DNA from 3 places in the Paenibacillus sp. FSL H7-0690 genome. Region 1 is predicted to be linked to each of the others. Evidence: riboswitches for the same ligand, from Rfam matches in the RefSeq annotation. Region 1 holds a riboswitch; each other region holds the start of a gene.
What was found. Region 1 has a riboswitch for cobalamin ahead of MHI32_RS04175 (S-layer homology domain-containing protein). Riboswitches for the same ligand answer to the same signal wherever they lie in the genome.
Positions count from the first base shown of each region.

Region 1 (5,358 bases):
AATTTACCGAGGTGAGCTGGATGAAATTTCTAATCGTACTTGGTAGTATTCTTGTTCCCATTGTTATGCTGATGTTACAGGGGAAATCGATAAAGTGGCGTATGGTTTTTAATGTTGTTTCGGTCTTAAGTGCGATTATCTTTGGAAATATTTCCGCCTTGGCGATTTACGAGATATTAAGAGATCGCGCTGTGTTTATGACCTCGATCCATGCGATATTTTTGAATCCAATGTTTCTTATTACCGGAGCCTATCTTGGCGTATATTTAATTTATCGGTTGATGATAATTTCGTATGACGAGGTTTATATGTGATCGGTACAATACAAATAGGGATGTTCCTGCGAAGGACACCCCTATTTGTGTTGTTAACAGGACCGATGCTTAAGAGGACTTTCCTACAACGTTTGTTCCGCTCTTCGTGATCTTGTAGGTGATAATATCCCCATTCCAGAAGTGGAACTTCAGGATAACCTCGCCGTCTTTAACATCTTTAAAGAACGCGGGAAGCAGCTTGATTTCTTTAGTGTTATAAGAAGGTGAGAAGGTATTGCCGAATTCCTTAAATGGAGTCCAGTCCTGCGGACCTGCATTGCCACCAGCGGTATACACAGCTTCCATTGTGGCAAGCTGGTTACCATTAAAGGTGGTCGGAATGGCAAAGGATTCAGTCGTGCCTTTTGCATCGCTTAATTTAGCTGTGTCATACACAATCACCTTAAGTCTCCACGCAACACCCTTGTTGAATTTCAGAGTCAGCACGGCATTTTCACCGTATTTTTGGTCAGCTGTGAGCTTTTTAAGTTGGCTGGCTTTGAGGATGAGCTCCTCACCATTTAAGGTGTAATCTTTACCTTTGGTCAGATACTTTCCGTTGGCACTAATGGTGGTTAGCTTATTGCCGTTCAGGTTCAGCTTAACCTTGGTATCTTTGATTTGTGCACCTTTTTTTAGGTAGACCAAATCGCTTTCGGTGCTGGAGGAACGCTCCTTCAGACCAGACATTAATACATTGTGGAGTTCAGGATCAGACCACTTATAAGTTTTACGGTTGAAATGCTGCCCGTTATCCCAGAGCATGGAAGTCATTTTCTTTTCTTTCAAATAATAAGTCAGATACTCGAAGAATTTAAGCTTCTCGCCCTGTTCAATCACACCCGTGTCTTTATCGAAACCTAATAAACCAAATTCGCCGACGATGACAGGGATGCCTTTAGCTACAAATGTATTGTAAACGTTATCAAAAGTTTGAGTGATATCGTTTTTTGTATCTTTTTCAAACGTGGTGTAGCCGGCAATGTTCACACTAAAAGGCCAGAAGCCATAGAAGTGAACGGTCGCAATAATATTTGGATCGTTCAGAGCCGTAATCGTCTTATAGAGATGATCCATTCTTGTTTGCGTAGGTGAAGACTCTAATGAAGGTAATACAAGTGGGCGGAGGTCGTTTTTCCCACCGGATTTCCGCACGATTTGATAGAAAGAGTTATTAAGTTCAGTAAGCATTTGCTCCATTTTTGCTTCGTCTGTGCTTCCACCATCGGTGAATCGAGGTTCATTTATGCTCTCGAACATCAGCTTATCGGAGTTGTCCTTGAAGCGATCGGCAATTTGAGTCCAAGCTGCATTATAACGTGCCAGCGTTTCATCGTGTTTTTCTTCCATATGGCTTACCCATAGCCAGGAATCATGATGGACATTAATCATGACATAAAGCTTGGCGTCCAGTGCCCAGCCGACAACTTCTTCCACACGATCGAGGTAGGCCTTTTCTAGGGTATAGTCTGGTGCCGCACCCATGTGAGTATCCCAGGTCACAGGAATCCGAATGCTTTTATAGCCTTGAGCGGCGATCTTTTTAATAAGATCTTGGGTCACACGTGGATTGCCCCAGGAGGTTTCATCCTCACCTGTAGCATCTAAAGTATTGCCAAGGTTCCATCCGGGCTGCATTTCGTCTACATAGGATTGGATCTTACTCTTTGGCGCTGCCTTAGCTTGTTGCTCGTCCTTAGTTGCAGCTGCGGCCATGGATGAGAACAGAGAGAGCAGAAGAGCGGTGACAAGTGTCAATGATAAGAAGGATTTCTGGATTCGCGTAGTCATTGAATTCTCCTTTGTGAGATAAATTTAGGATGCTTGGACCTGGCTTTGACGCTGTACTCGGTGGTTAGATGAATACAAACACCTCCAGTTTTATTTTGTAAACGCTTTCTGAATATACCCTAACATAGAATACACTTAGCGAGTACCTTACTAATTTGTGGTAAATTCATATAAGAATTAGTGATTTAAATTAATTTACCCCACACTTGGATAAAGAAATTATTTGAATAACCCTACTCGTAGAAATTGGTTATTCAATAGGATTATCTCTAGCTGCCCGTTATACAAAAAAGAAATATAACATGACAAAAGCATATATATTAGATATGATGAAGCATGAAAATTTAAAATTAGAAATAGGTGCCAACTATGAATGTTGCGGAAGTACAATCATAGATTGGTTAAATGGAAAGCGGGTGTGAATCCCGCGCGGTCCCGCCGCTGTGAAAGAGGAGTCCTTGCAAAATGCCACTGGGAAACTGGGAAGGCAGCAAGGGTGATGATACTTGAGCCAGAATATCTGCCTTTTTCTGTTACACCATCAAACTCTACGATCGATAGAGAGGTGCTTGAATAGTGTTTGCCAGCTATTACTGTGGTTCACTATCTTAACCTCTTGACGTTTATGTTGAGTGGTTTTTTTGTGGTTATGAGAAAGTTTATTCTGTTTTTTATCATAGGTATGAAGGGAAGGGTTATGGAAAAATGAAGAAAAATAAGTTTTTAGCGTGGTTACTTATTGTAGCTGTATTTATTACGACATTCTCTACAAGTGTAATCCCGGCTCAAGCAGATGGAGCAAGCTCTACCCTTAAAGGGTATGTATCTGTATCCGTAGAGAAATTCACCTTAGGCCAAGGGTATATTAAGGAACCTATTAAAGTTCCGATTTATGAAGGCGATAATGGCGCATCTTTAATAACACGTGCGCTAGGTGATGGGAATTATAGATATTTAGGAAATATAGATAGTGGTTTTTATTTATCAGAAGTTAAAGATAGTGGCAGAAGCGAAGTCAATATTCCACAATATATTTTAGATATGATTTCAGCCGATGGGAATACAGTCAGCACTAAAGCAGACCCCGAGTGGTTAAGTCAGTTTGACTACACCTCCATGTCGGGTTGGATGTATGCAGTAAATAATGTGTTTCCTCCGTTTGGGATGACCGATTATAAGCCTCAAGACGGTGACATCATTCGAACTCAGTTCACCACTTATGGCTATGGTTCTGATCTTGGCGGCTGGGGGGAAATCCCAGTTCAACTTGCCAATAAGGATGCTTTAACTGCGGAAATCGCCGAGATTAACAGTGCCCCTAATAAAGAAACTATTTTGGACAGACCAGTAGTGCAATCGGCAGTTTATGAAGCCTATTCCGTGCTCGAAAACATGGCAAGCTCTCAAATAAGTGTAGATCATGCGCTTGTCGGTCTTAATAATGCATTAGACATAGAACCCCCTGTTATTACAGTAAGTGGCATACAAGATAAACAGGAAGTATCCAATAAAGAAATAAGCTTCAAAGTAGCTGTCACAGACAATGTATATAGTGACATTACTCCAGAAGTGAAGCTGAATGGAGTTACTTTATCACCTGCAAATGGGGAGTATAAAGCTACTCTGAATTCAGGCAGTAATGCAATTACTGTAACGGCTCTTGACGGAGCTGGAAACAAAACAAATGTAACTTATCAGGTTACTTACAAACTGGAAACTTCAGTTGCCGTCAAACAACAGTTAGATAAAAACCTTGCTTATATTTTAAATACTGTAAAGAATCCAACGTTTGGAACAGGCAGCGGAGAATGGTCGATCCTTTCTCTGGCCCGGGCGAACTATACAGTACCTAACGGTTATTACGATCTTTATTACAACAATGTAGCAACGAAAATAGCATCAATCATTAAAGAGGATGGAAAACTCGACGCCAATAAAAGCACAGAGAATTCCAGAGCAATATTAGGACTTACCTCTATCGGAAAAGATATCACAAATGTTGCGGGATATGATCTGAGAAAAGCACTCGCTGATTATCAATATATCCAAAAGCAAGGCAATAATGGTCCGATTTTTGCTCTGATTGCGCTAGATAGCCATAACTATGAGATTCCTGTAGTTGATGGAGTTACAGAACAGACCACAAGAGAAAAACTAGTTCAGTACATTTTAGATAAAGAGGTTAAAAAAGGTACAGCAGAAGCTGGTGGCTGGGAATTAGGCGTAACCAAAGCCGATGTCGATATGACTGCGATGGCGATGCAAGCTCTTGCACCTTATTATGCATCCCGTGATGATGTAAAAGCTGCCGTGGATCGGGCCATCCAATGGCTGTCCGATAACCAAAACAATCAAGGCGGATTTACAAGCTGGGGAAGCACTAGCAGCGAGAGTATCTCGCAGGTAATTGTAGCCTTAACTGGTGTAGGCGTAGATCCGCACACTGACGCTAGATTTGTTAAAAGTGGAAATTCGCTTATTGATGCATTACTTAGCTTTGCTGCACCTGAGGGTGGATTTAAGCATATCCTCACAGACAAAGTGGACAATATGGCGACGGACCAAGGTACGTATGCTCTTGTGTCCTATGATCGTCTGATCAATCATAGCAACCGTCTCTTTGATATGAATGATGTGCAACTGGAACAACCAGAAGAACCGGGGCCTGGGCAACCAGAGGGTCCGAAAGAACTTCCGTTACCTTCTGGGGAGAACCCGAAAGTTGAAATCCCAAATGACGCTAATGATTATATCGTTCCGATCAGCGCTGGAGATAGCAACAAAGAAATCACAGTAGCTATTTCAGAAGAAAATCAATCAAAGGTTAGTGTCAATTTACCAAGTAACAGCGACCTTCCTCAGATAGAGGCCATAAAAGGTAACGTATCTGTAGTCATTCCTAAGGGTGCAAAAGTTACGAGTGGGGATGCCTCAACGATTGAACTGATTTCAGCTTTAACCGGTGCAGAATCTGCACTAAAAGATAGTGTGAATCAGATTATTCCTGGGGACAAGAAGCTTGATAACATTCTTCAAGCATTTTCCATGGGTGGTAGTGCAAGAGTAGAATTTAGTCAATTTATTACGTTAACCTTTAAGGACCTTAAAGGAAAAGAAGCTGCTTATATTCAAAATGGCACCCCTCATGCCATTCAAAAATTTGCAAGTGATGACTTAGGTTTTGCAAGCGGTAAGTCTGAGTATGCCTATGATAGTGGAAATGACTTAATTGTAAAAACCAATCACTTCACTG
Region 1 is NZ_CP150281.1:928,381-933,738, forward strand. Features, by position in the region: gene MHI32_RS04165 (transposase) at 21-314, shown strand; gene MHI32_RS04170 (cellulase family glycosylhydrolase) at 384-2,105, opposite strand; cobalamin riboswitch at 2,447-2,648, shown strand; gene MHI32_RS04175 (S-layer homology domain-containing protein) at 2,811-5,358, shown strand, end outside.

Region 2 (5,358 bases), 170 kb from region 1:
CCTAATTGACTGACTAGTAAGCTATAAGCCGTTTCGCCCTCTTTTAGAGCTACTGTTGTACTGGCTAGGATGGTTCCTTTCCGGCTATCTCCAATCACTGAGAGGGTAGCGGTAGCTTTTGCTGGAGCAATAACAGACGATCCGACAGTCAGAGACTGAGTATAACGCGCTACGCTCGGTACGCTATCTTTAGCATAACCGGTAACAGTTATTGTATAGCTATTTGCTGGGAGACCCCCATCAACAACAGCCATACCTTGTTCATTCGTGATTACCTTCTTATCACCAACCGAAACCTGCACACCTGCAGCCGGTGAGATAACCGGATCAGAAGTGAAGCTTTCCTGATTCCACACCCACTTTTTCTGTGAAACCTTTACAGTAAAAGCTTCATTAGCTTTTGGCTGTGGTGGGGTAAGCACCACAGCATCTACAACCTGTGTATTTTCTCCTGCATAATAGACAAGCACACGATCGGATTCCTGTAGTTCGAACGCATCCATACCCACACTTGGATATATCCACTCCCCGCCGCGTGATACCACGAAGCTCCACCATCCGTCGTAAGTACCTTGCGAAACTCCATGGATACCTGATACAAAGTTGCCATAAGACGATTTGGTGATATCTACTTTAAAATCATCGGTAGACCCTAGTTGTTGCAACGCTTCAAGGGCATTGGAGGCTTTCAAAGTCCCCTCACTAATCAACCCTTCCGGGCCTTCAACGGTTAGCGAAGCTGTTACATTCTTAGAAATCACTTTTAGAGCTTTTGTATATTTAGCAATCGTTGGGGCTTTGCCTTCACGGTAGCCAGTTACAGTCAGTGTATAGTCACCTGCGGGCATATTTCCTGAGAATACGGCCTCACCTTTAGCATTCGTCGTTACCTTGTGAGCTCCAATTTGGACCTGAACACCCGCAGCTTTTGCAGTTACAGGAGAGGAAGTATTCGTAGCAGCGTCCCATTTCCACGTCTTACTAGTTACAGTGACGGTAAAAGAATCGCCCTCTTTAAGATTTGCTTTGGAAAGCGTAACGGAATCCACAAGCTTAGTGTCGTCTCCGGCATAATAAACCAGTACCTGATCTGAATCTTTAAGTACAAAATCACTCATGCCTACATCGGGATTAATCCATTTTCCGTCACGCGATACAACATACATCCATCCGTCATAACCACCAAAGCTTCCAGCAGCAATACTTCCGATGCCAGTCACATAACTGCCCGAAGGATTCGTGATCGGCAAGTTCGTTTGAAGCGCCAGCTTCTCTAACGCTCCAAGTGCGTTGCCAGCATAGGCGTACCCTTGTGCCAACGTGGCCTGTGGTCCCTCAATCGTTACTGGAGCGTAGATGAGTGAACTCTGAATGGAGGATTTGGAAAAATCGTATAGCTTACTGTTGCTTCCTTTATACAGCAAATTATAGGCAACCAGCGCCTGAAGCCCTTGCTCTGTCGCCAGAATATTACTGCTTCCACCACGGCTATGGGTGAAGCTACCATCAGCTAGACGATAGCTGAGCAGGTTCTCCATTAGATCCACTTTGTTTTTGGTGTATTCTAATCCACTAGGATCAACTCCGAAGGATGTGAGTCCAAGGATTGCTTGTGCGCTACTTTCAGCACTGTCACCGTAACCCCCATGGCTATCTTGAGCTGCAGATAACCAAGCTACGGCTTGTAGCCCTGCTAAGTAGGCTTCGGGATTATTTTTATGTGCCGCCAGAGCCGTCAAGGTTATCGCTGTCATATCAGGCTCACTTGCGCCTGAGGTTAGTGCAAAGCCCCCATCCGGATTCTGTTTGGAGAGAATCTCCGTAAGGAGCTTATCCGCCGTCCATTTCGCGTCACTTGGGATATTATATTTACCAGAATCCAGCGCAAGTAAAGCATATACCGGATTATTAAGCGTCTGTTCACTGAGCTTGCTATTATTATAAATTTTCTCAATCAGATTATAGCCAGGAGTCGTTCCGTTACCAGCAAAGCTAGTAGGATCTGCACCAATCGCTCTCACTGCGAGCACGATTCGAGCATAATCGGTTACATTGGTGAAATCGCCAGCTGCATCCTTTACTTTTTTCTCAAGCTCTGAAAGGTAACTAGCCGGCAGCTTGTACCCTGCTTGCGCTAATCCAATGGCTTGCCAATCCGATTGCACGCCACCTTTCAAGAGATATTCTGCAGCCGCATAAGTCGCATCCGCAACATTAATCCGCTCCGCAGCAGTTGCCTCCAGACCGGCGCCAGCGCCCGCTTCTGCAAATATTTGTCCCGCCGGAGCAAGAGATGTTCCTAGAATTGAAATGACCATGAATAAAGCCAGCCCAAGTGCTACAAACTTGGAAGACATGATTTTCTTCATTGTTTAACCTCTTTCTGTATAAGAATGGGTACTGCCGGGAATAAGACGCATAACATAAAGACCGCCCCTTTGGAGGGCGGTCAGGGAAGATTACAAATTGAGGCTGCGGCGCTTGCTTCCTGCCAACAGTCCATCTGTATATGTTCCACATTCTTACCCCACGAAGAATAGAAACGCTCACGAAAAAGGCAGGTCTCCTGGCTAATGCTTCATCGCTGTTCTTCACCTTCCCACCCTACCTTCGGGGCAGTGGCTTATAGAAGAAACGCTCCGCACATACAGTGGCGGGACCGCGCCGGACTCTTGCACCGGACTTCCCTTTTAAGCAGACGACTAGATTGATAGAGTCTGCACCTTTTCCAGTATGTAGTATCTTATTTTGACATCCATAATCATATCTATTAATACATAGCATGTCTATAGAAAAGCTTAGTATGGGCAGCAAAAAAATGAACAGCAATACGCCACCTTCCGGTAGTTATTGCTGTTCAGAAAGCTTGTTATTCGACTGTTCCATCCGGACTTGCAGTCGGGGAGGGTTCAGCACTTGAATCAGAAGCTGGTGGAATATTAGGGTCGGGATCTACGATCAATGTAAATCTTCCGGCTTTGATCATACTTTTCTCTAGAATTGTCGCTCCAGGCTCCAATGTAACCTCAACCTGATAGGAAGGTTGTTCACCTTCAGTCACAGCTGTTGCGGAAGGCAACCCAGTGCTGTCCTCAGTATTAGAGGAAGGCGTAGGAGACGGAGATGCATCAGCTACAGCATTAGTAGCATCTGCACCTTCTGCTGTTCCTCCAGTAGTGCCAGCGGCATCTGACTCGTCAGCAGCGTTTCCCTCATCCGTCCCATCCGTTGACGGCACTGGACAAGTCCCATTCGTAGCAGCGACCTTAAAGCTTTTATCTATCTCTGTAGACGAAGACATTAAACTAATCTCAGTCGGTTGAAACTGCACACAGTCATCTGCACTTGCGAAGGTGAACACCAATATGCTGCTCCCCTTATCTCCTTCGACGCTCTGATCCTTCAAGTATACTGAAGCTGGAGGCAGCATATTGCCTGCACTCTGAACAGGGGTCGGCTCAGGGCTTGTCCCCGGCAGAGCCGTCTTCGTATCATCCGGACGCAGCATACTGAATACGATAATTGCAATAATCACCAGAATACCCGTAATGGAGCCGGAGATTAAGAGTCGAAATCGGCTGCGGCTGATCCAGCGCGCCAGCGGGGAAGCCAGTTGGGAGCGGGCTTCATTGTACACATTTTGCAGAGCAGGCCGAGCTGCCGCGACATAGTTCTTTCGGAATTCCCGATTCTTGAACGCTTCACGATCACTGCTCAGGAAATACTTCAGAATCGCCTTACGGTAACCCGGTTGCAGCTTTTTATTCGAAACCGTAAATAAAGGATTGCCTTGCGACCAAGCAAAAAACCGATAGATGATTTCTTTGTCGGAACCGGCTTTACGCTTTAACAGCTCCAGAAGCGCATCGTAATCCAGCGGACCCCCTTCACGCTGAGTTGTATAGTAAAAGGCTAGCGGAAGCCGTTCAAAGGGTTCCAGAACACGCACCTCTTTTAGCAAACGACGACCCAGTAGCTGCACATCGTCTAGTTCCTGCGGAGACAATCCTGTAAAAATCTCCTCATTCGGCTTCTCTTCACCAAACCAGCGGTAAGCGGCACGCAGCGCATTCTCTTTCTGCTTGCTAATCCTATCCAGTGGCGGCTGCCAATCGACAACATTACCATACCGTAAAAAAACTACCTCCAGAAGCTCCTCCTGCGTCATATCAGAAAGCGATAAGCGGTTCAGTAAGAATCTATCTGCTGAAGCAGCAAGATCCTGCATTAGGGAGAGTGCCTTAGGAGCAACTCCTGTTCCTTTGCGGCGATCTTTTTCTGCCTTATCTACAATTTCATGAATTTCCGCCACAGAAGCCACCGGATCATGCTCCAGCTGGAGCTTTTCTAGCAAATAATCCTTCACAGCATTTTGAGCAAAAGACTGCTCTAACGCCACTGGCAGGAACCGCCCCCAATGGAGCACAAAGCTCAGAATATCCGCAGATCTGGACGCCGCAGCTAGTCTTGATTCCATATAAGGCTCAAGTAGCTGCTTACGGAAATAAGTTTCAGACATCACGCGCTGGAAGTAAGCTGCACTTAACTCATCATTACTCTCAATGATCCCGTAAGCAGCACTCAAAATATCCTTGCGGCCCGCTTCCACACTATGAAGCATCCCATTGATGAAATAATCCACGATTCTGACCCTGTAATTGTGATCCTTAAGTACAAAATACTCTTTAAAGCATTCCATAATCGCCGGATCTGGCACATTTCTTTGCCGAATCAGATCAAATTCCCGGTCAAACCGTTCTAAGAAAATATCATTCAAGCGGATTCTAGAATGAATTGCACCGTCTGGTTTAAGGTAAGAAAGCAAACCACTTAGCACCGCACTCTTGTTTTCCGTATATAAATGCTCGTTCCCTTGCTCAATCTCATAAAATATAGCCAGCTCATTATAGAAAGAAAGGGTTAGCTTGTGCTCAGAACTCTCTCCACGCAGAATCTGATCGGCGAAGCTTACGAAGTCGTTAATATCTCCTGGATTCAGCAGTAATAGCTTCCACACCAAATCAGCATAAGGCTGGCGGGTCTCGCCAAAATCGACATTCCCCATCCGTCCGGAAGCCAAATCAAAGGTATAATCCTTCTCAATACTGCGGTCACCGGGACGAAGTGAACCTTTTTCCACAAAGCTAAGATGTATATATTTACGGCTTTGCGGTTCATTCGCATAGGTAATCACGCCTAATCTACGGCGGAATTCATACGGCAGCACGCTATACAGAATTTCTGTAAGCTCCACCGCCCGCGCAGACAACTCGGTGATAGGTACGTTTAGAGCCACGTAGATTTTTTTCTTACCTGCTACAGAGAGCATCACAGCTTGCAATAACGCCTTGAATATCC
Region 2 is NZ_CP150281.1:1,097,743-1,103,100, reverse strand. Features, by position in the region: gene MHI32_RS04850 (DUF4430 domain-containing protein) at 1-2,369, opposite strand, end outside; cobalamin riboswitch at 2,539-2,742, opposite strand; gene MHI32_RS04845 (glycosyltransferase) at 2,870-5,358, opposite strand, start outside.
Region 2: linked by a shared signal. The riboswitch ahead of MHI32_RS04850 (DUF4430 domain-containing protein) and the one ahead of MHI32_RS04175 (S-layer homology domain-containing protein) in region 1 are both predicted to bind cobalamin.

Region 3 (5,358 bases), 2.8 Mb from region 1:
GACTACGACGAGCTTGACGATCCCTGGTGTAATCATTGCTGCCACGGCTGGTTCACTACTGGGTGCAGTAATTCTCTATTATATTGGCCGATTATTGGATGTGAGCCGGTTAGAGAAACTGGTTGAACGCTGGGGTAGCCTAATTAGGGTCAGTAAAAAAGATATCCACAAGGCTGACGCCTGGTTTGATAAATATGGCTACTGGACTGTATTGTTTTGTCGGATGGTTCCGCTGGTCCGCAGTCTGATTTCGATTCCGGCGGGAATGTCGGGCATGAAATTTGGAGTATTTATGATCTTCACAACGATTGGCACATTGGGATGGAATTTGCTGCTTGTGCTTATTGGCGCGGTATTGGGCGAATCCTGGGAAGACATTGCCGTGTACATGGATGTGTACTCCAATGTAGTCTATGTACTAATTGCTGGCGGATTAGTTATTCTTGGGTTTCTGTACTTCCGCAAACGCAGCCGGAGAATGAACACTGAGGGCTAAGCGGGTAGTGGACTGATAATAGAAATGACTATTAAAAAGGAGGGAAACAAATGGAGCTATTAACGATTATTAAAGCCATTATTTTGGGGCTTGTTGAAGGTTTAACCGAATTTGCTCCAGTATCCTCCACGGGTCATATGATTATTGTTGATGATATGTGGCTGAAATCACAGGAGTTATTTGGACAATATACAGCAAATACCTTCAAAGTAGTTATTCAACTGGGTTCAATATTAGCGGTTGTTGTGATCTTTAGAAATCGGTTCATTGATTTGTTAGGCTTAAAGCGTTTCAGCCGTAAGCAGTTGGATCCTGTAACAGAGGAGCTACCGCAGTTGGAGCAGGGCGGGCATCTCAAGCTGACTCAGGTTCTGGTAGGGTTAGTGCCTGCAGGTGTGTTAGGTGTTCTGTTTAATGATTATATTGATGAGCATTTATTCTCTACCTCAACAGTGTTAATTGGTCTAGTGATTGGGGCTATATTAATGATTATTGCCGATCTGTTTGGGCCGAAGAAGATCAGAACTGAGAGTGTAGATCAGATTACATACAAACAGGCACTTGGTGTAGGTCTTGTACAGTGTTTTTCGTTATGGCCTGGATTTTCACGCTCGGGCTCGACGATTTCTGGTGGAGTACTCCTCGGGATGAGCCATCGTGCCGCTGCTGATTTTACGTTTATTATGGCAGTACCCATCATGGCAGGTGCCAGTCTGTTGTCACTGATGAAAAACTGGCAATATTTCACCATGGACGCGTTGCCGTTTTTTATTGCAGGCTTTATTAGTGCCTTCCTATTTGCGCTGTTATCGATGCGTTTCTTCTTAAAACTGATCAATCGTATCAAGCTCTTACCGTTTGCTATATACCGTATAATTCTTGCTGCTGTAGTATATTTCGTATTTTTCTAAGTCCGTTATAAGGAATCGATATAACAGAAGCCCCAGTAATCTATTGCAGATTGCTGGGGCTTTCACGTATGATGACATCAGATTAAGACACTCAAATGATGAATGATATCGGAGACAGGTGCTGACCGGAAAATAGTAATTCGGTAGGCTTAATAGGGAAATTCGGTTCGACGCCGATGCGGTCCCGCCACTGTAACGGAAGAATCTCGAGCAACAGAGGTCACTGGCAATTTACTACTGCTGGGAAGACTGCTCAAGATGTTGACGCCGCTAGCCAGGAGACCTGCCTGTTTCAACAGCACTGCTTCACCTACGGAAGATAGGGAGGTGTTAGACGTTAACCATGGGTATATCATGGGCGTCTTTCCCTTTGACTTTTTTAGGGAAGGGCGCTCTTTTTTATAGGAAAGCAAGTAGCTTTGGAGTTTGAAATAAGAGATGGAAGAGGGAGTGTATCGAGATGACGAATAAAGTAAAAGTAAGTAATCTTGGATATCCGAGAATCGGAAAGAACCGCGAGTGGAAAAAGACACTGGAAGCCTACTGGCAGGGGAAAATAAATGAAGAGCAATTCCGCTCCGAAATGGCAGCAATTCAGCTGCAGCATTTGAAGACCCAGCAAGAGGCAGGAATTGAGCTTATTCCGGTGAATGATTTTACTTTTTATGACCATGTGTTGGATACGGCTGTTATGTTTGGAATTGTACCTCCACGGTACACGTATGATGGCGGCGACATCGGGCTTGATCTTTATTTTGCAATGGCCCGTGGTAATGCTGAGGCTACTGCCTGTGAGATGACCAAATGGTTCAATACGAACTATCACTATATCGTTCCAGAGATCGGCACACAAACACCACGCTTGACTGAAAATAAACCTCTAGCGGCTTATCGTTTTGCTAAATCGCAGGCAGGGATTGAAGGTAAACCGGTACTTTTAGGTCTGTATACCTTCCTTAAGCTGTCCAAAGGTTACGCAGCGGCAGATATCGCCAAGATTGCTGCACGTTTTGTTCCAGTCTATGTTCAACTGCTACAGGAACTGAAGCAAGAAGGGGTAAGCTGGGTACAAATCGATGAGCCAGCGATTGTTACAGGCATAAGTAAAGAAGAATTAACACTGCTTAACTCGATATACACAGAAATTGCCGGCTCCGTGCCGGGCTTGAATATTATTTTACAGACGTATTTCGAAGCTGCTGAACCGTTGGAGGCACTGCTAGAGTTGCCTGTTCAAGGCTTGGGTCTTGACTTTGTGCACGATGGTGGAGCAAATCTGGCTTCTATCGAACGTCTTGGCTGGCCGAAGGACAAATGGCTGGGTGCCGGAATTATTGATGGACGGAACATCTGGCGTTCCGATTTAGACGCTAAGCTGCAACTGGTAGAAAAGCTCAGTGTTCATGTGCCGCTTGATCGTCTTATTCTTCAGCCTTCTTGCAGTCTGCTGCATGTCCCAGTCACCGTTCAAGGTGAGGTGAAGCAGAAGGCGACAGTTAAGAATGCGTTAGCTTTTGCCGATGAGAAGCTTGCAGAGCTTAGTTTGCTCGGAGCAGCCCTCGCAGATAAAGGAGAAGCTTCTAAAGCAGCGCTGGCCGCTAGTCGTGAAGCTATTGCAGCATTCCGCGCACTACCTGAGCGTGGCCGTAAGGATGTGGCGGAGCAAGTGCTTGCACTTGCAGCTTTGCCGGACCAACGCAGTTTGCCTTTTGCTGAACGCTTAAAGGTGCAGCAAGAGAAATGGCAGCTTCCACTTCTGCCAACCACTACAATTGGTAGCTTCCCGCAGACAGTAGAAGTGCGTCAGGCGAGATTGAAATGGCGTAAAGGGGTCTGGAATCAGGAGCGTTATGATGGATTTGTTCGTGAGCAGATCGCGGATGCAATTACCTTCCAAGAAAAGCTAGGTCTGGATGTTCTGGTCCACGGTGAGTTCGAGCGTACAGATATGGTGGAGTTTTTCGGAGAAAAGCTGGACGGATACTTGTTTACTAGTAATGGCTGGGTTCAATCCTACGGTTCCCGTTGCGTTAAGCCACCGGTGATCTACGCGGATGTTGCATTTATACAGCCTATGACTGTTAAAGAAAGTGTCTATGCACAATCGTTGACGAAGCTTCCGGTTAAAGGAATGTTGACGGGTCCTGTAACTATCCTCAATTGGTCATTTGTACGTGATGATCTCAGCCGGGAAGAGGTAGCCAATCAAATTGCTCTTGCCCTTCGCCATGAAGTAAAAGCGTTGGAAGATGCAGGCATCGAAATGATTCAAGTGGATGAGCCGGCTATACGTGAAGGACTTCCGCTTAAGGCAGAAGACCGTGAGCATTACCTGAACTGGGCAGTGAAGTCGTTCCGCGTTGCTACGAACCATGTGAAGGCTACGACACAAATTCATACGCATATGTGCTATAGCGAATTCAATGACATGATCGATTCCATATCGGCTATGGATGCTGATGTAATCTCCATTGAGACTTCACGTAGCCATGGGGAGCTGATTATCAGCTTTGAGGAGCAGGCCTATGATAAAGGAATTGGTCTTGGAGTGTATGACATCCATAGTCCGAGGGTTCCGGCTGTAGAAGAAATGACGGCGAATATCGATCGTGCGCTGCGGGTGCTGGACCCTGAACAGTTCTGGATTAATCCGGATTGCGGTCTGAAAACACGTGGCTGGCAGGAGACAGAGGATGCACTACGTAACATGGTAAGCGCTGCTGCTATTGCGAGGGAAAAGTCAGGGGTTATTGCATCAAAATAGACATAAATAAATTAGAGCCAGGGTAATTTACCCTGGCTTTTTAGTTCACTTATTTTTTTATAATCAGCTACTTGATAATAATTCTCAATCTTGTTAGAATGAAAAAGAAAAAGAAGGAACCGTGGAGGGTCCCTTCAGGCATTTACTTATTTACTTTCGAAAGTTTTGCAATCTGTTTCTTCTGCGCGTTTTGGTTCTTGGGAGCTGTGGAAAGCTACGAAGATCGATTCAGCGCTGCATTTGTTCTCTTCTGCCCAGTGGGTGCAGGAGTTAACTTCACAAACTACGTCTTTTGCCATGAGGGTTCACCTCCCCTTATAGTAATTGATAGTATCATTCAATGAACGGCTCTGTTCAGCAAGGTGGAGCTTGTCTCAACAAAGCCGTGTCACGCCCTCATTCATTATGAATAGAGGGTATTTGGCTTTTTTTACTAGGTTAGACGTGGTAATTGTACCAAATAATGAGTTTGTAAGCAAATGAGTTCTTTAACTTTCGGGTCACCTTCCCACATCAAAAATATGTCCAATAAGAGCCGCAGAAATGCGGCTTTTTGTGTATTCAACAAGAAAAACCAAAAGAAATTTACCGAAATTCCATATTCCAGTGCAACCTTCCAAGTTTTGGGGCGTTATAGAAATGAGAGACGGAAGAGATCTGTACAGAACATGACATTCCGTAACGTTACAATGCTAGGGATAACCACTACACTTTTGGAGGAATGAGAATGCGCAAATGGGGTCTGCATTACTTATGTTTATTAATTCTTGCGGTGGTATTGGCAGGTTGTGGCTCGGGTGATAACAATTCGGCGGCAGACAAATTAGCTGGTGACGGCGGAAATACGAGTAATTCTGCTGCAGCAACCACTGAGCAATCTTCGAAAGCTACATTAGCGGATAAGAGCACCTCAGCAGAAGCTGAGACAGCAGCGGGAGGCAACGAAGCCCCAGTTGAAAAAGGTTTGACATCAGAGAACACGGATCAAGGGAACGCGGGATTCACGGGCAGTGATGTCGTGGAAGGATTGAACAAGAAGCTAATCTATCATGCCAATCTGACTATGGAAGTAGAAGATTACGGTAAAGCTCAGACTGAAATCCGCAACATGGTAACGATGGCTAAAGGATATATTATAGAGTTTAACGAAAACATGTCGCAATATGAGCAAGGAGGGACGTTTATCC
Region 3 is NZ_CP150281.1:5,006,169-5,011,526, reverse strand. Features, by position in the region: gene MHI32_RS22150 (DedA family protein) at 1-496, shown strand, start outside; gene MHI32_RS22145 (undecaprenyl-diphosphate phosphatase) at 547-1,407, shown strand; cobalamin riboswitch at 1,507-1,713, shown strand; gene metE (5-methyltetrahydropteroyltriglutamate--homocysteine S-methyltransferase) at 1,868-4,171, shown strand; gene MHI32_RS22135 (DUF1540 domain-containing protein) at 4,318-4,470, opposite strand; gene MHI32_RS22130 (DUF4349 domain-containing protein) at 4,899-5,358, shown strand, end outside.
Region 3: linked by a shared signal. The riboswitch ahead of metE (5-methyltetrahydropteroyltriglutamate--homocysteine S-methyltransferase) and the one ahead of MHI32_RS04175 (S-layer homology domain-containing protein) in region 1 are both predicted to bind cobalamin.